One region of the Aliiglaciecola sp. LCG003 genome, then DNA from elsewhere that is predicted to be linked to it. Evidence: predicted binding sites of a transcription regulator. Region 1 holds the regulator's gene; each other region holds the start of a gene.
What was found. The regulator LexA, encoded in region 1, represses DNA repair genes until DNA is damaged. The targets are predictions, from matches to a motif close to TACTGTATNNNNATACAGTA.
Positions count from the first base shown of each region.

Region 2: the regulator LexA is predicted to act here: its motif matches at 2,139-2,158, upstream of dinB (DNA polymerase IV).
Region 3: the regulator LexA is predicted to act here: its motif matches at 1,917-1,936, upstream of recN (DNA repair protein RecN).

Region 1 covers NZ_CP128185.1:4,288,125-4,291,378, forward strand. The annotation lists gene coxB (cytochrome c oxidase subunit II) at 1-923, opposite strand, end outside; gene lexA (transcriptional repressor LexA) at 1,364-1,987, opposite strand; gene QR722_RS18770 (CPCC family cysteine-rich protein) at 2,064-2,363, opposite strand; gene QR722_RS18775 (YqaE/Pmp3 family membrane protein) at 2,643-2,801, opposite strand; gene QR722_RS18780 (DUF7010 family protein) at 2,833-3,254, opposite strand, start outside.
Region 2 covers NZ_CP128185.1:3,896,413-3,899,666, forward strand. The annotation lists gene QR722_RS16915 (transposase) at 1-693, shown strand, start outside; gene dinB (DNA polymerase IV) at 1,052-2,116, opposite strand; gene nqrM ((Na+)-NQR maturation NqrM) at 2,353-2,586, opposite strand; gene QR722_RS16930 (FAD:protein FMN transferase) at 2,617-3,254, opposite strand, start outside.
Region 3 covers NZ_CP128185.1:2,762,798-2,766,051, reverse strand. The annotation lists gene QR722_RS11870 (outer membrane protein assembly factor BamE) at 1-103, opposite strand, end outside; gene recN (DNA repair protein RecN) at 224-1,906, opposite strand; gene nadK (NAD(+) kinase) at 2,011-2,886, opposite strand; gene QR722_RS11855 (3-hydroxybutyrate dehydrogenase) at 2,988-3,254, opposite strand, start outside.

The DNA.
Region 1 (3,254 bases):
AAACCACCACCGTTAGGCTGATGACAGGCTGCACAAGTGCGCATATAGACCTGCTCGCCAGTGGCCATCAATTCATCCATACTCATATTTAACGCTAGCAAACGTTGTTCTTCTTCTTTTGCTTTGCGTTGGGATTCTTGTTGTGCCGTGATCCAGGCTTGATATTCGGCGGGCTCTTTGGCAATAACGACGATTGGCATGAATCCGTGATCTTTACCGCATAGCTCTGCACATTGCCCACGGTAAATGCCGGCATGATTCACATTGGCCCAAGCTTCATTGATAAAACCAGGGTTGGCGTCTTTTTTGACGGCGAAATCCGGTACCCACCAAGAATGAATAACATCATCTGAGGTCACTAAAAAGCGGACTTTTTTACCGGTAGGAATAACCAAAGGTCTATCTACTTCCAATAAGTAGTTTTCACCTTTAGCAAAGCGATTGCTAATTTGTTCCGGTTGAGTGGCTAATGATGAGTAAAATTCTACGTCATCATCCATATATTTATAATGCCACTTCCACTGTGAACCTGTGACTAACACCGTCACATCTGCTGCACTGGCATCTTCCATGGCGATTAAAGTTTTTGCAGCAGGAAAGGCCATCACCACGAGGATAACGAATGGAATGATGGTCCAAGCAATTTCTACTTTTACGCTCTCATGAAAATGAGCAGGCTTAGCACCCCGTGATTTGCGGTGAAAAAACATGCTGTAAAACATCACACCGAACACAAGTACGGCAATAACAACACATATGCCAAACATCAACATGTGCAAGTCATAGACTTCAGCACTGATGTCTGTCACACCCTGTCGTAGATTCAGCTGGTATTGGTCAGCAGTCGAATTCGTTTCTGCTGAGGTAGCAAACGCAATGATACTGGTCAGTAAGACCGATGCGCCGGACCATGTCTTTTTCACTCAACACCTCCTGGTGATTTAAGCCTTTTCCAAGGGAGTAACGCACAGATAATATCCGCCAAAAACTCTAACGTGGTAAATGACTTGATTTATTTTTGTTATGAATCTGTTAATTGACGTATAAGAATTACTCAATCAGCCAATGGAGTCTAGTGTTTTTTGTTGTTATTAGAAACAACTGATTGATTTTTATCCAAAATAGGCTAAATGAAGTATTTTAAGTGATATTCACCTGCCAACCTGCAAAATAATATGCTGTTAGAATCATTGTGATTATTTTTTTTTGCCTGATGACGGTTTGGGGCGGGAATTGAAGTACATAAAAAGTAGTAAGTTATTCGTTGCTAAAGAGGGGAGCGAAAAGCAGCTAGAAATAGCCAATGGCTTTCACCAGTGGCTAATTGTTTTATCAAATACCTGGAAATTAACGAAGTGGCTATTTACATCCAGTCAGCGTTACGGATCACACCAACAGCAATGCCTTCAATATTGAACGGCTGTGATGCCAAGTCAACTTTGATGGTATTGAAATCGTCATTTTCCGCATGCAATAGTACTTCTCGCCCCCGTTTTTCAAGACGCTTTACCGTTACATCTTCGTCGACACGAGCGACTACCACCTGGCCATTGTGCACATCGGTTGTTCTATGTACGGCTAATAAATCACCGTCTAAAATACCGATATCTTTCATACTCATACCACTGACGCGCAGCAGGAAGTCGGCACTGGGTTTAAATAAATTAGGATCAACCTTGTAGTGACATTCTACATGTTCTTCAGCCAAGATCGGCTCACCCGCAGCAACGCGACCAATTAAAGGTAGGCCTAACTCTTCAGGCACATCATCTAGCGGCACATTTAACTTTATGCCCCGTGAGGTACCCGGTAATATTTCGATCACACCTTTTCTAGCCAAGGCTTTTAGATGTTCTTCTGCAGCATTAGCGGATTTGAAGCCTAATTCCCGGGCAATTTCAGCACGAGTAGGGGGCATGCCAGTTTCAGACATAGTTGTCTTGATGAGCTGGAGTATTTCTGCTTGTCTTGGAGTTAGTGGACGCATAAACAGCCTGTTATTCTATACAGTTCAACTGGTAGTATATACAGTTAATCTCATAAAACAAATCTAGTTGCCGTTATTATTTTTCCCGGGCTTTATAGTGGAATGATTTTCTATCTTCTTCAGACAATACATGTTCAAGCATCTTGGGGTCACAAGCACCAATCTGTATGAAGTTTTGTCGACCTTGGCGCAACGACATATGATTTGGTCCCGAGTAATTATCTTGCGCATTCACGTCAACGCCATCATCCTCCCAAAAACAGATGGGGCATATCAGGTAGCTTGCTCTTTGTGACAAGGTAAAATAGTCGCAACAAGGGCATTGCTCAACAAGATTAGTATTTTTTTTTGGTTCATACCAGTCTAACTCGTTCATACGCCTTCCCCTAGCAACGCTTTGTTATGTACTCTAGTCTGTTAACTCGCACCGCGTAATCAGTGCAAGCTATAACGTTACAGTTTACTGGGCAACTCTAATATAGACACACTTTTTTCGCTATATTACGATTACGAATTAACAGCTGTTAAGGAATACTTGCATTAAAAGCAGGTTAAAATTGCAGAATACGATTTAACCAACGAAAAATAGCATTCAGTAAAGATTATTTCTATCGAAACAACTACTCACACTATTTCCCGATTGTTATTCAGAAGGTTACTTTGTTACCACCCAAACTGCATGAATGATACCCGGAACATAAAACAGTATACAAAGCAGCACATTGATTAATAAATCTTTCCCGAAACCACTTTTTAGCAAAACAGCGATAGGCGGTAGAAGAATAGCCAAAATAATTAATACCAGTTTATTCATTTCCTGAGTCTCCAATATTTATTCTTTGTCACTACAATGCCGTATTTGAATCTTGTCGTCTAGATTGATAGAAAATAATTAATGAAAATAGCAGTTCAATCCCGCTACCTATAAAAGCACCGACAACAAACTTAGCCCCGAATAGAATACATAAAACACCACAGAGCATCAGCAGACCACCCAAGAACCAATAAAGCTTAGTTGCATATAAAGTCTGAAACGGCAGATAACGTACACCAATTATCAGCAACATAATCGGATAAAACCACTCCACTTGAAGCTTTGCTACATAGAAAGCGATAAACAAGCCCACAAACAAAATAATGGTGCTTTCCAACGCGAGTTTTCCTAAGGGATTATCAGGCAGATGCGCTCCTGGGCGCTTGAGTGCTTTTGACAATAGTATTGCGATTGGATGAATCAACATGCCAGCAAAAAAAAGAGTGTACATAC
Region 2 (3,254 bases), 390 kb from region 1:
GATAAAGAGATTGCGCAGCGCTGGCACATGCTTCACAAGGGTACCTTGCTCTCACAAACCCTAGCAAATAAGCAAGCATCAGTGTTCACCGACGCTGAAAAAATTACACTCCATTCAACCTTGTCGGTTTATCGAAGTCGATTAACCGATATTAGTTGGTTCATGCGAGAATTGAATGAGCCTATAGCCCGGCAAGCCAATCAAGAAGATAACTGTACCGGTCACTTCTGGGAAGGACGATTCAAATCACAAGCTCTGTTAGATGAACATGCATTGGCAGCTTGTATGGTGTACGTAGATTTAAACCCTATACGAGCGAAGATGGCAACCACCCCAGAGTCATCTAAACACACCAGTGTGAAACGCCGTATAAACGATTTTAAGAAAGGTTATCAACCATCTACGTTAATGCCCTTTGTCGGCAACCCTAGGCAGCCACAACCGCAAGGGTTAATGTTCGATTTAATCGACTATATGAAATTGGTTGACCTATCTGGTCGCAGTATTGCACCTAACAAACGAGGCGCAATTGATATTTATGAATCGCCCATATTGCAGCGCTTAGGGCTAGATGAACACACTTGGCAAAATATGTTTTTAGAGTTTGAAACCACGTTTAGCGTGGCTGCTGGGCAATCAGACACCTTGAAACGATACAAGCGAAAACGTCGGCAAAAGAATTCATTAGGCTAACGTCTCTCCTAAAATCACTTTTCATTTCAATCGTTTCTTTTTACAAGAGGCAAGCCTAATCCCACACTAAATTCTTCTCAATAACTCTCATTCGCCAGAAAACGATGATTGCATAGGTATTTACCTAAATTACGAATGCATTAATACTTTTCATCAGCCTACAGTAAAAATTATAGGCCTCAATTTTCACTACCTTAAAAGATCCCTGTCCATATTCGTAGTCTGATAATGAAAGATGCCTGTCCATGTAATAATGATAATGAAAGATGCCTGTCCATGTAATAATGTCCATAATGATTATATAGTCTTTCCAAAGCATATTGCCGATAATCATGATGAAGGAAGAGCTAACTCGTTACTAGTCTTTCCCTTCAAAGGGGAGGTGCAATTGTTGGAATTTAGTTTTTGCTGGCAAGCCTACGTGTAATCCAACCAGTCGAATACCGCGATTTTTGGCACGGCCAAATGCTTCGTCGAGTAAGCCAATAAAAAACGCTTTGTTCAATTCAGTGCATCTGTGTTCAACTGTTGTTTGTTGGAAATCACTAAATTTAAGCTTTATACCCTGACTTTGAATTTGCTTGTTGCCTCGGGCCGAATGCAAGCGTTGTACAAGCTTTGGATACAGCTTCTCTACCATTTCAATACATTCATCTTTGTTTTGAATATCTTCAGAAAGTGTTCGCTCTACCCCTACAGACTTGCGCTCCCGCGATAAACTCAAGTCTCGGTCATCAATCCCATGACTTCTGTTCCAGATCACAGGGCCAAACTTACCGAAACGTTTAACTAGTTGCTCGAGTGGGTAATCACGCACATCTTGGCAGGTATACAAGCCCAAGTTATGGAGTTTCTGTACGGTAACTTTGCCGACACCGGGAATTTTCCCCAGCGGCAAAGCCCGTACAAATCCATCAAGATTGTCTGGGGTAATCACACAAATACCATCAGGTTTATTTTCATCACTGGCAATCTTTGCCACGAACTTACATGAGGATATGCCAGCGGAAGCCGTTAAGCCGGTTTCGGCTACTATTGAGCGGCGTATATCTTCAGCGATTAGAGTTGCACTGCCGCCAAACAACGTACAGTCAGATACATCGAGGTAGGCCTCATCCAGTGACAGGGGTTCAATTTTGTCCGTGTAACGCTCAAAAATTTGGCGAATTTGCTTTGACACCTCGACGTATAATTCCATACGACCAGGTACCAACACCAAGTCTGGGCATAGCTTCAAAGCGTGAGCCGTGGCCATCGCTGACTTAATGCCGAATTTACGGGCGGGATAGTTACAGGTGGATATAACACCTCGGCGCTCTCTGCTCCCGCCAATGGCGATTGGCACATGAACCCATGCTGGGTTGTCACGCATTTCAACCGCAGCATAAAAACAATCCATATCGATGTGAATAATCTTACGCACTAAAATAGCCAAAAGCCCAAATGACTGGGATTATATACAGTAACCGACAATATTACCAATTCAACAACTACATACAAAAACTAGCTAACACGCGTACAGAAAGTGAGTCTTTTTCGAAAGAATACCCACTCCACAGATTGCTATTAGGCTTCACTGTGGCTGTGATGAATAAAGATGCGGGCATAAAAAACGCCTGAGGATTAGGCAGACGTTCATAGGTGAACTAATTAGAAGCCCTAAATTATCTGGTTCTGCTTCCACTCTTGTAATTTTTTCTGTCGTATGGCTTCTCTTTCGAGTCGCGCTTTCTTACGATCACAGGGCTCAGGACAATCACAAGCTTTATCAATACCTAGTGCACCTAGCCCGCCACAACTGCCAGATATTGACTTCTGCTGAACGATATACCCAATGGCCATGGCCAATACCACTACCAAGAAAAAGCCAAAAGCTAAGATGAATGTACTCACAACAATTCCTAACAAGTATGGGCGGTGAAGCTATTGCTTCGCCGCATTAACAAATTGATCAAATCTACCAGTAGTATACGCTTTAAAGGTATTATTTTCTCGGGTAATTAACATCACATCGAGATCGTATTGCTGTGCAATCCGCAAGGCATCATCCTTGCCCATCACATTCAATGCAGTTGCTAATCCGTCCGCCGTCATTGAAGAAGGATGGATAACTGTTACTGCGACTAAATTATGCTGAATCGGCATGCCGCTTCGCGGATCGATAAGATGTGAATATCTGACCCCGTTTTCTTCAAAATAATTTCTATAGTCACCAGACGTCGCTACCGCATTGTTGCCGATGGTTAAGATAGTCTGTACTGCCCGTTCATTGCTAACCGGTTTTTCCACCGCTATACGCCATGGTTGCCCACTGCTTTTAACGCCTGCCACGCGCATTTCCCCGCCAATTTCCACTAAGTAGTCAGTATGCCCTAATGATGCCAATAACTCGGCAACCACGTCCACACCATAACCTTTTGCGATGGTCGATAGGTCGACGTACAGATTAGGAATTAGCTTTGTTGCAGAATCATTGGATACCATAAGCTTATCCAACCCTGTCTGTAACTTAATCTGCTCGACTGTCTGCTCAGAGGGTACTTTGTCGGGACGTGCTTGAG
Region 3 (3,254 bases), 1.5 Mb from region 1:
GTAAAAAATTACCTTGCGGTACATCAATACGATATATCCAGTCGGCGCAGCCAGACATGGCAAAGCTAAGTACAACAACGATCAATAGGCTTTTAAACTTCATTATCCAATTCATTTCATTTTTTAGTTAATAGGATTAAGCACACTTGCGCTTTTACAGGACACGCATGCTAACTCACCCCACTACTTGCAATCAATCTTTTCTAGCAACAAGGGGAAATCGCTATTGATAATGCTGAAGTAACTCCTTGGCATTGGCAATCGCGGAGTCGGTTAGTGTATCTCCAGCTAATAGACGTGCTAATTCTTCAATTCGTTCATTTTCTTTTAAACAAATCATATGAGTTTCGGTGGTTTCATTGTCAGTAAACTTTGTTACAAACATTTGTTGATTACCACTTGCAGCTACTTGGGGTAAATGAGTCACACAAATTACCTGACATGACGCCCCCAGTTTTCTTAGCAACTTACCCACTACAGAAGCGGTTGGCCCACTGATACCGGTATCTACTTCATCAAATATCATGGTAGGTATTTGATTTCCTTTGGAGCTGATAACTTGCAACGCCAAGCCAACTCTTGACAATTCACCACCAGAAACTACCTTATCTAGCGCATCGGGCGCTATACCCGGATTGGTTGAAATCGTGAATTGAATCCGATCTAACCCTGAGCTACTGGCACTTTGGCGTGGATCAAAATCGACCTGAACGGAAAATTTCGCCTTGGTCATGTTCATTGCTTGGATATGAGTTTCTACTTGTTGAGCTAGCGCTTGGCTGGCTATTATACGTGATTCGCTCAGCTTTTTGGCACTTTTCAGATATTGGCTATTTAGTACAGACAGTTGCTGTTGTAGTGCATCCAAGGACTCTTCTTGTTTATTTAATTCACTTAACTCAGTGGCTAACAACTGATGGCAATTGTAAAGTGCTTCTGGACGCACACCATGCTTGCGAGCAAAGTCCAAGGCTTTAGAATAGCGCTGCTCCACTTGTTGCATACGCATAGGATCAATTTCGAGTTTGTCCGAGTAGGCCCGTAACTGGTTCGAAGCTTCATCGAGATTAATCAATGCCTCATTCAAAATCGCTACTATGGGAGAGAGTTCAGCGTCATGCTCTTGGAGCTCCGCAAGCATTTCGACACTGGTTTGCACTGCATTCATAGCGCTATTTTCGTCAGCATCATATAAGCAATAGAAGCTCTTTTGGGTTTGCTCCAACAGAGTTTGGCTATTACTCAACTTTTTGTGCTCGATTTCTAACTCTTGGAACTCGTTCTCAGATAACGCGAATTCATCGAGTTCTTGGACTTGGTATTCTAATAAACTTTTACGATCAGTTCGGCTTTGTTGTTCACCAAGTAACAGTTCCAACTCGCGATGAGCTTGATTTAGTGACCCATAATGACTTTTCACATCATGGAGCAAGTCAGCATGATCGGCAAAGTTATCTACCACTCTTTTTTGCATATCGGGCTTGAGTAATTGCTGATGGGCATGTTGACCATGAACACTTACCAAGTTAGAGGCTAGCAATTTCAGCTGTTGTAATGGGACAGGGAAGCCATTTATATAGGCTTTTGAGCGTCCTTCACTGGATATTACTCTACGGATAATTAAATCTGCCGGCACTTCATCGGCATCCATAAAATCATTATCAATAAGCCATTTTTGAACATTGAGTAATTGGGTTGTATCAAAGGTTGCGCTAACATCAGCTTTACTGCTATTCGCTCGAACCAAGCTGGCCTCGGCTCTATCGCCTAAACATAATCCCAAGGCATCGATTGCAATAGATTTCCCTGCTCCCGTTTCACCGGTGATAACAGATAAACCCTGACGGAAATCAATATCCAAACTTTTTACAATTGCTAAATTTTTAATAGATAAATGGATCAACATAAAAATAAACACATGTTCATATATACAGTAACTGTAAATATATACATATTTTGAAATTTGTAAAGTGAATTGCGAATTAAGCCGTTCAGTTTTTACAGCTGCATTTAATAAAGTTTTGAGCCCCAACCCAGCTTGGTACGTAACACATTGAAATAGTTATAATCTTTAGGGTGAATAAGAGACAGTTTGTCCTGATTCTTTTTAATATTAATAATGTCACCGGGTAACACTGTTAATACTATATGACTGTCGCAACTTACTTGTAAGTTGTCTGTGTTGTCTTGGGATACTTTCATTTTGACGGTACTATTGGCGTCGACCACTATGGGTCTGCTACTCAATGTATGGGGAAACATGGGTACTAATGTCAAAGCGTCTAAGTTCGGAGTAAGAATCGGCCCCCCCCCGGACAATGAATAGGCTGTTGAGCCTGTAGGAGTGGCTACAATCAGTCCATCTGAGCGTTGGCTAAAGACAAAATTATCGTCAATATAGACTTCGAACTCCATCATATGCGCCACTTTACCGTGATGCAGTACCACTTCGTTTATTGCTGAATTGGCACTTTGTAAAATGCCGTCGCGAAATACTTCAACCTGCAATATGAATCGTTGTTCGCGAACACTTTCCCCTTGGAAAATGCTTTCTAACTGACGCTCGATGTCATCTGGACTGATATCAGTTAAAAAGCCTAAATTACCACGGTTTACACCGACTACAGCGACATCATGCTTGGCCAACACTCTGGCAGCACCCAACATATTTCCATCGCCGCCAACAACTATTGCTAAGTCTGCTTGTGTGCCAATTTCTTCCAACTCTGCTGACTCAAAACCGTTACCTACCAGCATGTTGGTCACTTTTCGTTCTACCAAAATGCGGCAACCCTTGCTTTTTAAAAACTGCACGATTGCATTCAAGCTTTTGTTGGCACCTTCGTGTGCGGGTTTACCAATCAATCCAATGGTTTTAAACGGCATAGTGATGAAAACAACGTTAGTAAAAAAGGAACTGCAGTATACCCATGCTTTAATGTTAAAACCAAGTAACAATAGCCAACAACTAGCTTAGCTGACTCGGCTCAACGTGCAGTCCAACCACCGTCAATTACTAGGGTTTGAGCCGTCATGTTACGAGCTCCATCACTGATCAAAAAGGCGGCGCTAGCGGCAAGTTCATCGATACTGATAAACGCCTTTTTTGGCATTGGCTCAAGCATTATTTTATCGATCACTTCTGCTTCAGTTATATTATTTTGCAAGGCTTGTGCTGCGATTTGTTGTTCCACCAGTGGGGTTTTCACATAGGCCGGACATAGGGTGTTTATCGTGATGTTTGCTTGCCCAAT